DNA from 2 places in the Nonomuraea sp. NPDC050536 genome. Region 1 is predicted to be linked to the other one. Evidence: riboswitches for the same ligand, from Rfam matches in the RefSeq annotation. Region 1 holds a riboswitch; the other holds the start of a gene.
What was found. A riboswitch is a leader RNA that binds a small molecule or an ion and turns the genes downstream of it on or off. The one in region 1 is predicted to bind glycine.
Positions count from the first base shown of each region.

Region 2: it holds a riboswitch for glycine, as region 1 does, so the genes downstream of both, gcvP (aminomethyl-transferring glycine dehydrogenase) here and gcvT (glycine cleavage system aminomethyltransferase GcvT) in region 1, are expected to answer to the same signal.

Region 1 covers NZ_JBITHD010000017.1:230,546-237,614, forward strand. Annotated here, with positions in the region: gene ACIBHX_RS38250 (LysR family transcriptional regulator) at 1-641, shown strand, start outside; gene ACIBHX_RS38255 (M4 family metallopeptidase) at 733-3,033, shown strand; gene ACIBHX_RS38260 (M28 family peptidase) at 3,095-4,423, shown strand; partial or broken gene ACIBHX_RS38265 (cation:proton antiporter) at 4,515-5,012, shown strand; gene ACIBHX_RS38270 (hypothetical protein) at 5,155-5,391, shown strand; glycine riboswitch at 5,500-5,597, shown strand; gene gcvT (glycine cleavage system aminomethyltransferase GcvT) at 5,734-6,816, shown strand; gene gcvH (glycine cleavage system protein GcvH) at 6,818-7,069, shown strand, end outside.
Region 2 covers NZ_JBITHD010000004.1:333,800-340,868, forward strand. Annotated here, with positions in the region: gene gcvP (aminomethyl-transferring glycine dehydrogenase) at 1-944, opposite strand, end outside; glycine riboswitch at 1,084-1,177, opposite strand; gene ACIBHX_RS14750 (MerR family transcriptional regulator) at 1,252-1,872, opposite strand; gene ACIBHX_RS14755 (bifunctional nuclease family protein) at 2,020-2,490, opposite strand; gene ACIBHX_RS14760 (MerR family transcriptional regulator) at 2,564-3,217, opposite strand; gene ACIBHX_RS14765 (FHA domain-containing protein) at 3,214-3,726, opposite strand; gene ACIBHX_RS14770 (sugar phosphate nucleotidyltransferase) at 4,359-6,860, opposite strand; gene ACIBHX_RS14775 (CDP-alcohol phosphatidyltransferase family protein) at 6,865-7,069, opposite strand, start outside.

The DNA.
Region 1 (7,069 bases):
TGGCGATCTACGTGGCCAAGAGCCTGCACCGGCTGCTCCCCGAGGCCGACATCAGGCTGCGCACCGAGCAGACCATGGACGCGCTGCCCGGGCTGCTGGCCTCCGAGCGGATCGAATTGGCCACGCTGGACGACTACCCGGGCCACGAGCTGTCGCCGCCACAGGGCGCCGCGTACGCGGTGATCGCGATCGAGCCGCTGTTCGTCGGCCTGGCCCAGGACCACCCGCTGGCCGGGCGGGAGGAGGTCGAGCTGGCCGACCTGGCCGAGGAGGACTGGGCGCAGCCGGCGCAGCTGGAGTCGGGGCCGCGCGAGCACTTTTGGGGGGCCTGCACGGAAAGCGGCTTCGCGCCGCGCCTGGCCTACGGCGTCAACCTCGAGGTGGCTCTGGACCTGATCTCCGAGGGCCGCTGCGTAGGGCTGTTCCAGGCCACCGCGCCGGCCAGGGAGCGCGTCACGCTGCGCCCGCTGAAGGACGCGCCGCTGCGCTTCCGTCACGTGCTGGGCTGGACGACGCGGGGCCCGTTCGGGGGTCAGGCCGACGATCTCGTCGAGACGGTGCGCAAGACGTACTGGGCGGAGTCGATGCGGGCGCCCGTCTATCGCGCCTGGTTGAAGCGCCACGGAAGGGCCATAGCGTGACGTTATAGGAAGTTGTTGGGTACCGCCCTCTACACGGCCTGTGAAGACTTGGGATCGACTCCACTCCGACACCCCCTGAGGAGCCAAGAGAGTGAAACCCAAGCTCAGGCTGGGGGCTGCCGCCGTGCTCGCGGTGGCCCTCTCCACCGTCTCGCTCGCCGGCGCCACGAGCGCCGGGGCGGCGAGGGCGGTGGACCCGCCATCCCCCGATCCCCGTCATAACGCGATCGCCACCTCGCAGAACCTGATAAAGGCCGACAAGGCGGCGTTACAGGCCACCGACCAGGACTCCTTCGCGCTCACCTCCAGCATCGAGGGCCCGCGCGGCCTGCAGTACCTCACCTACGGCCGCACCCACGCGGGCCTGCCGGTCTACGGCGGCGACGTGGTCGTGGCCACCGACTCCTCCGGCGCGGTCGTGCAGTCCGTCGCCTCCGGCCAGCAGAGCAGGATCGACGTCTCCACCAAGCCGGCCGTCACCGCCGTGAGGGCGGCGGTGACGGCCAGGACCCGCCTGGCCAAGGTGGCCTCCGTGGCCACGCCCACCCTGGTGATCCACGCCACGACCGCCAAGCCGCGCCTGGCCTGGGAGGTCGTCGTCACCGGCGCCGACCACCCGAGCACGCTGCACGTCTACGTGGACGCCGGGACCGGCAAGGTGATCGACCAGTGGGACGAGGTGCGTGAGGGCACCGGCAACAGCTACTACAACGGCAACCCCGTCACGATCGACACCACGCCCGCGTACACCATGCGCGACCCGAACCGCAGCGGCATCCAGTGCGGCGGGCAGAACGGCCAGCCGTACACCAAGTCCACCGACAGCTGGGGCAACGGCGGCGGCACGAACCTGGAGACCGCGTGCGTGGACGCGCTGTTCGACGTCCAGCACGAGTGGGACATGCTCAAGAACTGGCTGGGCCGCAACGGCATCAACGGCCAAGGCGGCGGCTACCCGGCCTACGTGGGGCTGAACGAGGTCAACGCCTACTGGACCGGCTCGTACGCCACCTTCGGCCACAACCAGGCCGGTAGCCAGCAGCTGACCTCGATGGACGTCGTCGGGCACGAGTTCGGCCACGGCGTCTTCCAGTTCTCCGGCGGCGGCGGCTCGGGCAGCGGCAACGAGACCGGCGGGCTCAACGAGTCGACCGGCGACATCTTCGGCGCCCTGCTCGAGCACTACGTCAACGAGCCGGCCAGCCTCGACCCGCCCGACTACCTGGTCGGCGAGGAGGTCAACCTGGCGGGCAACGGCCCGATCAGGAACATGCAGAACCCGTCGGCCACCGGCGACCCGAACTGCTACAGCTCCTCGATCCCGAGCACCGAGGTGCACGCGGCGGCCGGCCCGCAGAACCACTGGTTCTACCTGGTCGCAGAGGGTACCAACGGGAGCACCAGGTGTGACGGCGGCGCGGCGATCACCGGCATCGGCATCCAGAAGGCCGGCCAGATCTACCTGGCCGCGCTCAACACCAAGACCCTGCCGTGGACGTACGGCAAGGCCAGGGTGGCCACCCTGAACGCGGCCAAGTCGCTGTTCTCCGGGTGCAACGAGTTCAACGTGGTGAAGGCGGCATGGAGCGGTGTGAGCGTGGGCGCGCAGTCGGGCGAGCCGACCTGCACCGCGCAGCAGAACGACTTCAGCCTGGCGCTCGACCCGGCCTCCGGCACCGTCCAGCCGGGCGGCACGGCGACCACCACGGTCAGGACCACGGTGACCAGCGGCTCGGCGCAACAGATCACGCTGAGCACGGGCACGCTGCCCGCGGGCGTGACGGCCCAGCTCAACCCGCCGACGATCACGGCGGGCCAGACCTCGACGCTGACGCTGACCACCTCGGCCGGCAGCAGCGGCACGCAGTCGATCCAGGTGATCGCCACCGGCGCGAACGCCACCCACCAGGCGAACTACACCCTGCAGATCGGGCAGCCGAGCAGTGACTACTCCTTCACCGTCAGCCCGGCCTCGGCGTCGGTCCAGGCGGGGCAGTCGGCCACGGCGACGATCAGCACCCAGGTGACCGCGGGCCAGACGCAGCAGATCACGCTGTCGGCCACCAACGTGCCCAGCGGAGTGACGGTGACGTTCAACCCGCAGACGATCAACGCGGGCCAGTCGTCGACCGTCACGTTCACCACGACCGCGTCGGTGTCGCCGAACACCTACCCGATCGGGCTGAACGCCGACGGGGCCGGCGCCGACCACACGGCCACGTTCAGCCTGACGGTCAGCGGCAGCTCGCAGACCACCTGGCAGCCGTGGACCGCCTACGCGACCGGCGCGGTCGTCACCTACAACGGCGTGCAGTACCGGTGCCTGCAGGCGCACACCAGCCAGCCGGACTGGACGCCGCCCGCCGTACCGGCGCTCTGGCAGCCGATCTAATCCCGTGAGCTGGGGCGGCCGTTCACTCCGGGGCGGCCGCCCCCTTTTCGTGTGAGGACTCATGAGAATCAAACTCGTCGCGTCGGCGCTGGCGCTGGCGGCGACCTCGCTCGCGCCCGTCGCCGATCCGTCCACGCCACCGGACGTCCCGGTGGCGAACGTGCAGGCCCACCTCAGCCAGCTGCAGACGATCGCCTCGCAGAACGGCGGAAACCGGGCCTCGGGCCGGTCCGGCTTCACCGCCTCGATCAACTACGTCAAGGGCAAGCTGGACGCCGCCGGGTTCACCACCCGCGTGCAGAGCTTCAGCGGCGGCAGCAACCTGATCGCCGACTGGCCGGGCGGCCCCGCCAACCAGACCGTGATGCTCGGCGCGCACCTCGACAGCGTCTCGGCCGGGCCCGGCATCAACGACAACGGATCCGGCTCGGCCAGCCTGCTCGAGATCGCGCTGACCCTGGCCGCGACCAGGCCCACGCTCACCAAGCACGTGCGCTTCGGCTGGTGGGGAGCCGAAGAGCAGGGCATGGTGGGCTCGCGTTACTACGTGCAGAGCGGCGGCGCGAGCGGCGTGGAGGTGTACCTCAACTTCGACATGGTCGCCTCGCCCAACGCCGGCTACTTCGTCTACGACGACGATCCCGCGCTGCAGCGGCTGTTCAACGACTACTACGGCACGCTCGGCCTGCAGACCGAGCCGGAGGACGAGGGCGACGGCCGCAGCGACCACGCCTCGTTCAAGAACGCCGGCGTCAGGGTGGGCGGCGTCGCCGCGGGCGCCGACTACATCAAGACCTCCGCGGAGGTCGCCAAGTGGGGCGGTACGGCGGGCCAGCCGTTCGACCGGTGCTACCACAGCTCGTGTGACAGCTACCCGGCCAACATCAACGTCACGGCGCTGGACCGCAACACCGACGCCACCGCCTACGTGCTGTGGAAGCTGGCCGTGGGCGCGGGCACGCCCGACTACTCCGTCTCGGTGAACCCGGCCTCGGCCACGGTCCAGCCCGGGCAGTCGGCCACCACCACGCTGAGCTCGTCCGGGCAGGGACAGACCATCTCCCTGTCGGCCACGAACTTACCCTCCGGTGTGAGCGTGACCTTCAATCCGCAGACGATCACGGCGGGCCAGTCGTCCACCGTGACCATCGCCACCACCAGCGGCGTCACGCCGAACACCTACACGATCGGCCTGGGCGACCCCGGCCACTCGGCGCCCTTCGCACTGACGGTGAGCGGCGGCCAGGGCACCACCTGGCAGCCGTGGACCGCCTACGCGACCGGCGCGACCGTCACCTACAACGGCGTCCAGTACCGATGCCTGCAGGCGCACACCTCGCAACCCGACTGGGAGCCACCCAACGTCCCCGCCTTATGGCAGCGGTCGTAGCACACTCGACAGCACCACGAGCCCGACGCCGTACCCAGCGTCGAGCTCGTGCTGCTTTTCCCGACCGGCTCGCCGCTCTACATCGCTGCGGGTGGTCGCCGTCTCGATCGTCGCCGCCCGCTACCTCAGCAGGCGGCTCCGCCTACCACCCACCCCCTTGCTGGTCCTGCTCGGCCTGCTGCTCGGCGCGCTGCCGTTCGTGCCCTCGGTCCGGCTGGATCCGGCGTTCGTGCTGACCGTCCTGATCCCGCCGCTGATCTACCAGCACGCCGCGGAACGCTCCGCCCCGCGCGAGGCCCGCGCCGACTGGGGCGCGATCGCGATGCTCGGCGTCGGGCTCACGCTGCTGTCGGCCGCCGTCGCCGGCCTGGTCGCGCACCTGCTGCTCCCGGAGCTGCCGTGGGCGGCCGCGCTGGCGCTCGGTGCCGCGCTCGCCCCGACCGAGGCCCGCGCGCTCGAACGTCTGGGCGCTCCCGAGCGGCTCACCACGCTGCTGCGCGGCGAGAGCCTCGTCAACGAGGGCGTCGCGGTGGTGCTGTTCGCGATCGCGCTGGAGCAGCTGTCCAGGCCGGTGACCGTACCGCATGCCGCCCTGCAGATCGCGGGGGCGATCGCCGGCGGGGCGCTGGTGGGGCTCGCGGTCGGTCTCGCCCTCCTCACCTCGTGCCCGGCCTTCGCGGCCGCCGACCGAGGAGGAGGCGCAGGCCAGGCGGGTGGCCGCCTCGGCCGCGATGCGGCGCCTGGACCAGGTCGCGCCCGAACACGACGCCACCCAGGTGTGGGGCCAGCGCCAGGTCGTCACCATCGAGGCCCACGGCCACTCCACGGAACTGCGGCGCGAGGTGGCCAAGGCGCAGCGCGACAGCCTCAACCGCCAGTACGCGGAAGGCCGGATCGGCGCCCCCACCCTCCACCGCCTCACCGAGGAGATCGACCTCCGCGACCCCCACGCCACCCGCCGCCCCTGACCATGGGAGGGCGGCCGTCCCGGGGGAGGCGGTGGCGGCGGCCCTGCCGTACCAGAGAAGCCCTAGAGCTGTCAGGCCGAATCCGCGCTAGGCTGGCGGGGACACCGTCGAAGCCGTGCGGGAGAGCGTCCTGACACCCGGTCAGGGCCCCTGAAGGAGCAAGCCCTCCCCGCGAACCTCTCAAGGCAAAGGACCGCACGGGCGAGGTGACCTCTGGAAAGCAGGCCTGTCACAGGCCTCGCCGAAGGTGAAAGTCCGGCAAAACCCGGGCGAAGCTCTCAGGCAACGATGACAGAGGGGGAGGATCCTGGCATCCGACCCTGCCCTGAGGTGCGAAACGACATGTCCCGACCGACACCGCTGCGAGACGTACACGAGAGTCTCGGCGCCACGCTCACCGACTTCGCCGGCTGGCTGATGCCGCTGCGCTACGGCAGCGAGTCCGCCGAGCACACCGCGGTCCGCCAGGCGGCCGGGCTCTTCGACCTGTCGCACATGGGCGAGATCTTCGTGACCGGCCCGCAGGCCGCGCTGGCGCTGGACTACGCGCTGGTCGGCCACCTGTCCGCGCTGACGCCGGGCCGGGCGCGCTACACCATGATCGTCAATCCCGGGGGCGGGGTGATCGACGACCTCATCGTCTACCGGCTCCAGGACGACGAGTTCATGGTGGTGGCAAACGCCTCCAACTACGAAAAAGTCGCTGATGAACTGGTAAATCGGACGAAGGACTTCGACGCCACGGTCGAGGACCGCTCCGACCAGTACGCGCTGATCGCCGTCCAGGGCCCGAGGGCGCAGGAGATCCTGTCCCAGCTCACCGACGCCGACCTGGAGAACCTCAAGTACTACGCGGGCCTGCCCGGCGTGGTCGACGGGCGGCAGGCGCTCATCGCGCGCACCGGTTACACCGGTGAGGACGGGTTCGAGCTGTTCGTGGCCAACCAGGACGCCGTCCCGCTCTGGGAGGCGCTCACCCGCATCGGCACACCGTACGGGATGATCCCCGCGGGGCTGTCGGCCAGGGACACGCTCAGGCTGGAGGCGGGCATGCCGCTGTACGGCAACGAGCTGAACACGGAGCTGACCCCGTTCGACGCGGGACTGGGACGAGTGGTGAAATTCGACAAGCCCGGAGACTTCGTCGGCAGGGCGGCGCTGGAGGCGGTCAAGGAAACCCCGCCCAGGCGTCGGCTGGTCGGCCTGGTCGCCCAGGGCCGCCGGGTGCCGCGCCACGGTTACCCGGTCACCAAGGACGGCACCGTCGTCGGCGAGGTCACCAGCGGTGCGCCTTCCCAGACCCTGGGCAAGCCCATCGCGATGGCCTACGTGGACACTGGTGTGCAAGAGGGTCTGGCCGTGGACATCCGGGGCAGCCAGGAACCTATGGACCTGGTCGAGCTGCCTTTCTACAGGAGGAAGTAAGTTGAGCAACATCCCTGACGAGCTGAGCTACACCAAGGAACACGAGTGGGTGGCCGGACTCGACGACGGCATCACCGTGACCGTGGGCGTCACCGCCTACGCGGCTGAGGCCCTTGGTGACGTCGTGTACGTGCAGCTCCCCGAGGCGGGCACGACCGTCGAGGCGGGCGACTCCGTGGGCGAGGTCGAGTCGACCAAGTCCGTCAGCGAGATCTACGCCCCGGTCGGCGGCGAGATCGTCGAGGTGAACCAG
Region 2 (7,069 bases), on a different contig from region 1:
TGCTCGCGGGTCTGCAGGGCCAGCCGGTAGGCGGGCGCGCCGTCGGCGTCGAGGGAGACGCCGACCAGACGGCCGGGCAGCTGGCGCTGCAGGCCCTCGCGTACCGACATGTAGGCGGCGTGCGGGCCGCCGAAGCCGAACGGCACGCCGAAGCGCTGGGAGGAGCCGATCGCGATGTCGGCGCCGAGCTCGCCCGGCGTGGCCAGCAGGGTCAGCGCGAGCAGGTCGGCGGCGGCCACGACCAGCGCGCCGGCGGCGTGCGCCTGCTCGGCGATGCGGCGGAAGTCCCTGACCCGGCCGGAGGCGCCCGGGTACTGCACGAGCACGGCGAAGCACTCGGGCAGCTCGCCCTCGAGGTCGGAGTAGACCAGCTCGATGCCCAGCGGCTCGGCGCGGGTGGCCAGCACGGCCTTGGTCTGCGGCAGGGCGTCGGCGTCCACGACGAACACGTCGCTCTTGGACTTGCCGGCCCGGTGCGCCAGCGTCATCGCCTCGGCGGCGGCCGTACCCTCGTCCAGCAGGGAGGCGCCGGCGACGTCCAGGCCCGTGAGGTCGGAGACGACGGTCTGGAAGTTGAGCAGCGCCTCCAGGCGGCCCTGCGAGATCTCCGGCTGGTAGGGCGTGTAGGCGGTGTACCAGCCCGGGTTCTCCAGCAGGTTGCGGCGGATGACCGCGGGGGTGATCGTGTCGTGGTAGCCCAGGCCGATCATGGAGGTCATGACCCGGTTGCGGCCGGCCAGGGCACGCAGCTCGGTGATCGCCTCGGTCTCACTGGCGGCGGCGGGCAGTTTGAGTCGGTCCTTGGCCCTGATGGCCTCGGGCACGGCCACCGCTACCAGGTCCGCGACGGTCTCGAAGCCGACGGCCTCGAGCATGCGCTGTTGCTCGTCGGCGTTGGGGCCGATGTGCCTGGTGGCGAACGGCGGTGCTGTCAAATCGGTCATGATGACTCCCGAGGCAGTGGAGACCGGCGCGCGGACGGTTCTCCCCCTCTGTCATCGGGACCTGAGAGCTTCACCCATGTGAGGGGCTTGCACCGTCGGTGAGACACGTCTGGCGGACGCGCCCGCTTTCCAGAGTTGCCTCGCCCGAGCGGTACGGGATGCCTGAGAGATTCCGGGGAGGGTTGCTCCTTCGGCGCCCCGGTTGCGGCCGGGGACTCTCCCGCACGGGGTCGTCAGCCGTTATGTTCCTAGATTACTACGATGAACCGTGTTAACCGGTCCATCGCAGGTCGTGGCATTTGTGCCTCTACCCTATGCGCCGGGCGCGCCGGCGGCGCGCGAGTTCGTCAGCGGGATGGTCGGCCGGGACGTCGTCCTCGACCGCCGCCCGTTCCCCCGGCAGCTCCGCGAGGGATCCCTCGACCTCGCGCCAGACCCTGCCGAGCGCGATGCCGAACACGCCCTGGCCGCCCTGGAGCAGGTCTATCACCTCGTCGGCCGAGGTGCACTCGTAGACGCTGACGCCGTCGCTCATGAGCGTGATCTGCGCGAGGTCTCCCACCCCGCGATCGCGCAGGTGCTGGACGGCGGTGCGGATCTGCTGGAGCGAGACCCCGGTGTCGAGCAGGCGCTTGACCACCTTGAGCACCAGGATGTCCCTGAAGCTGTACAGGCGTTGCGAGCCGGAGCCCTGGGCGGCTCTTATCGTGGGCTCGACCAGGCCGGTGCGCGCCCAGTAGTCCAGCTGCCTGTAGGTGATGCCGGCCGCCGCGCAGGCCGTCGGGCCGCGGTATCCGATGTCATCGGGCAGTGTCGCAGGCTGCTCGTCGAAGAGCAGGCCCTGCTCTCCGGCACGCTGCCGCGCACTCTCACGCCGCACCGGATCTTCCTGGCCGGCCGTCTTTCCCTCGCCGCTGCTGACCGCCACGCGGACCTCCGGCTTTCTCTCATCCCGTGGCCTGATCTGGGGGTTTGTAATGCGCGACCACGGGTTTCACTTGCACCGTAGGACCGTGACCATGCACAGTCAACGATCCCGCCCGGCGCGTCGTGAAGCGTAAATGCACTGAAATACCTACCCCGCCCTGCCAAAGTCTTCTGGAGTGATCGTGTCAAGGAACTCCTTGAACTTCTCCACCTCTTCCTCCTGGTCGTCAGGGATGACCACTCCGGCCTCCTGGACGACCTCCTCGCTGGCGAAGATGCGCGCACCGGTGCGGAGTGCAAGCGCGATGGAGTCCGACGGCCTGGCGCTGACCTCGACCCCGTTGGAGAAGACCAGGTCGGCGAAGAAGATGCCGTCGCGCAGGGCGACGATGTTGACGGCGCGCAGGCCTACGCCGAGCGCGCTGAGAACGTCTCTGAACAGATCATGCGTCAGGGGCCGCGGAGGTGGCTCCTCGGCTTGAGCGAGCGCGATCGCGGTCGCCTCGGTCATACCGATCCAGATGGGCAGGAACCGCTCCCCGTGTGCCTCCTTCAGCAGAACGATTGGTTGATTTGTGGGCATCTCTACGCGAACACCCACGACCTCCATCTGCAACACGGGCTGCTCCCGACTGGCCATGTGACCCGGTTCTTCTGCATTTCAACGTAACACCGTGCGGGGTCCCGCCGCCTCATCGGCCCAGAACGCTCCCGACGCCCGTTCGCACGAGCGCGGCGTGCAGGTCGAGCAGCAGGCCCGACAGTTCCCTGGCCACTTCGTCGGCTTCGCCGATGGCGCCGGGGGCGCGGCGTTTCAGAATCGGGGCCACGGTCTGCTCGACCAGGCCGGTCTCGCGCTCGGCGGCGGCCTTGACGGCGCGCAGATGGCGCGGGTGCAGGCCGAACCGCGCCAGGGCGCCGACGCTGCGGGCGATCTTCAGCGCCTCCTCGTCGTAGCGGCGGGCCTTGGCCTCCAGCAGGCCGTAGTCCTCCAGCTCGGCGAGTGTCTCCTCGTCGAGCCCCGCCGCCTCGAGCAACTCCTCGCGGCTGAGGCGGATCTCCATGGCCTGCTGTACGGCGTGCGGGCGGCCGAACGACTCGGCCATCTTGTCCTTGATCACCCGCAGCGGCAGATAGTGGTCGCGCTGCTCGGTCAGGATGAAGCGCAGCTGCTCCACGTGCAGGTGGGTGAACTTGCGGTAGCCGGACGGGCTGCGCTCAGGCTCGATGAGCCCCTCACCCTCCAGGAATCGGATCTTGGAGATGGTGACGTCGGGGAACTCGCCTTGGAGCAGGGCGAGCACCTCCCCGATGCTCATGTGCGAGCGCGCCGCCTGAGCACTCATGCCTGGGCGTTGCTCCGCTGCAGGAACAGGAGGCGGAACTTGCCGATCTGCACCTCGTCGCCGGAGTGCAGTCCGACCTCCTCGATGCGCTCCCTGTTGACGTAGGTGCCGTTGAGGCTGCCCACGTCGCGCACGGAGAACACGCCGCCGGGGTGACGGTAGAACTCCACGTGGCGTCGGGAGACGGTGATGTCGTCCAGGAAGATGTCGCTCTCCGGGTGGCGCCCGGTGGTCGTCAGCTCCTTGTCGAGCCGGAAGCGGCTGCCCTGGTTGGGGCCCCTGGTCACGGTCAGCAACGCCGCGCCGGGCGGCAACTGCTCGACCAGAGCCCGCTCCGCCAGGAGCATGTCCCCCGTCTCAGCCTCGTATGCCTCGATTCCCGCGACGGAGATCGTCGACGTCGTGTCCCCCGCGACCTCGGACCTGGTCAGCGGTGAACCACACCGGGAACAGAAACGGGCATCCTCGGGGTTGGCGTGCCCGCACTGCGTGCAGTAGACGCTCGGCATCGATCGGCTCGGCCTCCTACCGCGAAGACGCGGCAACGGTGCTTTGGCGCGCCTCGCTTCGCTCTTCAAGTTTGCGAATGCCGCAACTTACGCTGATCAGCGAGAAAGGTCAAGGCGGGGCGCCGCGCGACGGCTTGGACGGTGACAAAGTTACCGCCGCCGCTGTCCCGGGTCCATCCGCACCGCTCTCTCTCGGCATTGATCTTATTCACGTTCCGGCTGTCTTTCATCCCCCTGTCCGCCACAAGTCCCCGGCCCCTTACGCCCGCTTCCCGACTACTCAGCGTCACGCCCTCCGCCAGGCGCCTCTCAGGCCGCCTGACCACCACCCCCAACTCCACCCCTCCCACGAGCCCTCAGCAGCCCTACAGCCTCCCCTGGAGCCTCTCCACGCCCCCGGCCATCCCCAAAGAATCGGGTGCTCCAGGAGAGCGGTACGGCGCTTTCCGCGCCGGGGTCGGGCGAGGAGGAGGTCGTACGGAGCGATGTACGGCGGGCCAGGGGGACCGTGGTGCCCGGAGAACGGATCGCCGTGGCGGCGGGCAAGCGGCACCGACTCGCCGTGAGCGCCGGTCGCGGGCCCTCAGCCGAAGTACGAGGGGCGGCCGGTGGCGGCGGCTCGCCGTACGACATCAATGTCCAGACGCGTGCTCGACGATCCGGGCCCAGCGCTCGAGGAGGGATTGGGCGGAGTCGACGTCCTGGGCCTCGGCCCAGAGGGCGGTGACGGGGTCGCCGGCGGCGGGCAGGATGAGGACCCAGCTGCCGTCCTGGGCGGCGATGCGGACGCCGTCCGTGGTGTCGACACGGTGGCCTTCGGCTTCGGCGGCCTCGATGACCGAGCGCATGACCGCGCCCTTGGCCGCCCACGGCGTGGGGACCGTGCGTTTGAGGAGTTTGGCCTCGGGGATGCGGGCGTCGATCTGGCTGAGCGACAGCCTCGTGCGCGCCACCAGGCCGAGCAGGCGCATGAAGGCCGCCAGCCCGTCGACGCCGGGGCTGAACTCCGGCACGATGAAGCCGCCCGCGCCGTCGGCGGCGAAGATCATGTCGTCGCCCTCGGCGGCGGAGGTGAGGGCGTTCAGTGCGGTGGAGGTCCATTCGACCTGCACGCCGTGGAAGCGGCAGACCTGCTCGGCGACGCGGGTGGTGGTGACGGGCAGCGCGACGCGGCCGCCGCGGCGCTCGGCGGCGACCAGGTCGAGGACGACGAGCAGGGCACGTTCCTCGCCGATGAGCTGGCCCATCTCGTCCACCAGCGCGATCCGCTCGCCGACGGGGTCGAAGCGGACGCCGAAGGCGGCGCGCGAAGAGCTGACGAGCTCCGACAGGCGCTGCAGGTCGCGGCGGCGCTCGGCGAGGGTCTCGGTGGGCGAGATGTCGTCCAGGCGGGCGTTGACGGTGAGCACCTCGATGCCGACGCGGCCGAGCAGGGTGGGCAGCACCAGCGAGGAGGTGCCTCCCGCGCAGTCGACGACGACCTTCATGTCCCGCACGCCCGTCATGTCGATGCGGCGCAGCAGCTCGTGGGCGTAGTCCTCGACGATGCGGGCCGGGTAGGTGAGCTCGGCGATCTCGCCGGGGAAGGCTCGGCGGAACTCCTGGCGGGAGAAGACGCGCTCGAGCTTGCGCTGGGCGGTGGGCGGCAGGTCGGCGCCGCGGGGGTCCATGACGATGATGTCGACGCTCTGCGGGTCGCCGGCCGTGGTGCGCAGCGCGATGCCGCCGGAGGCCGACTCGCGGGCGGTGTGGAAGCGGGCCACGGGCAGCGGCGCGGCCTCCAGGTCGAGCACGTTGATGGCGCCGGCCGTCAGCGCGCTGATCACGGCCCGCTTGAGCGCCCGCGCGGCCAGCGAGGAGTCGCGGGAGGTGACGACGCTCTCGCCCTTCTTCAGCGTGGTGGCGTAGGCGCTGGCCAGGCGGACGCACAGCTCCGGGGTGATCTCCACGTTGACCAGGCCGCTGACGCCGCGCGGGCCGAACAGGCTGCGCTGGCCGCGCGACTCCCAGATGACGCTGGTGTTGACGACGGCGCCGGCCTCGATGGTCTTGAACGGGTAGACGCGGACGCCGCTGGAGACGTAGGCCTCGGCCTCGATGACGCACTCGTCGCCGATGATCGCGTCCTCCTCGATGCGGGCGCCGGTCATCACGTCGGTGCTCTTGCCGATCACGCAGCCGCGCAGGTGGGTGCCGGGTCCGAGGTAGACGTTGTCGTGGATGACGGCGCGGTGCAGGAAGGCGCCCTCGCGTACGACGGCGTTGTTGCCGAGCACGGTGTACTCGCGCAGTTCGGCGCCCGCCTCGACCTTGGCGTAGTCGCCGATGAGCAATGGGCCCCTGAGCACGGCGTCGGGGTCGATGGTGGCCGACTCGGCGACCCAGACGCCCGGGGAGCGTTCGAAGCCGCCGATGTCCACGCGGACGCGTCCGGACAGGGCGTCGGCCTGGGCCTTGAGGTAGCTCTCGTGGGTGCCGACGTCCTCCCAGTAGCCCTCGGCGACGTAACCGTAGAGCGGGGCGCCGCGGTCCAGCAGCTTGGGGAAGACGTCGTGGGCCCAGTCGACGACCTCGCCGGCGGCCACCTCGTCGAGGACCTCGGGCTCCATGACGTAGATGCCGGTGTTGACGGTGTCGGAGAAGACCTGGCCCCAGGTCGGCTTCTCCAGGAAGCGCTGCACCCGGCCGAGCTCGTCGACGATGACGATCCCGAACTCCAGCGGGTTCGGCACCCGCTTCAGACCGACCGTGACGAGCGCCGAGTTCTCCCGGTGGAACCGGATCATCGCCGATAAGTCGACGTCGGTCAGTGCGTCGCCGGAGATGACCAGGAAACGGTCGTCGCGCAGGCGGTCGGCGGCGTTCTTGACGCTGCCGGCGGTGCCGAGCGGCAGGTCCTCGGTGGCGTACTGCAGGCTCATGCCGAGCTCGTCGCCGTCGCCGAAGTAGTTGCGCACCAGCGCGGCCAGGAACTGCACGGTGACCACGGTTTCGGTGATGCCGTGCCGTTTGAGCAGCCGCAGCACGTGCTCCATGATCGGACGGTTGACCACGGGAAGCAGGGGCTTGGGCTGGTTGGCGGTCATCGGGCGCAGCCGAGTCCCCTCCCCGCCCGCCATGACGACCGCCTTCACGCGATCACTCCTTCTTGGCGTCCGCTACGAGCTGCCGCACCTGTACGACATACAACACCCCTGCCCACCAGTACAGGCCGATTCCCCACAGTGCGAAGGCCCAGCCCGCAACCCTTGAGATATCGGCATACCACCCCGTGTGGGATGCAAGGAAGAGGAGGGGAAAGGCATACATAAGGCAGAACATGGCTGCCTTGCCCAGGAAATGC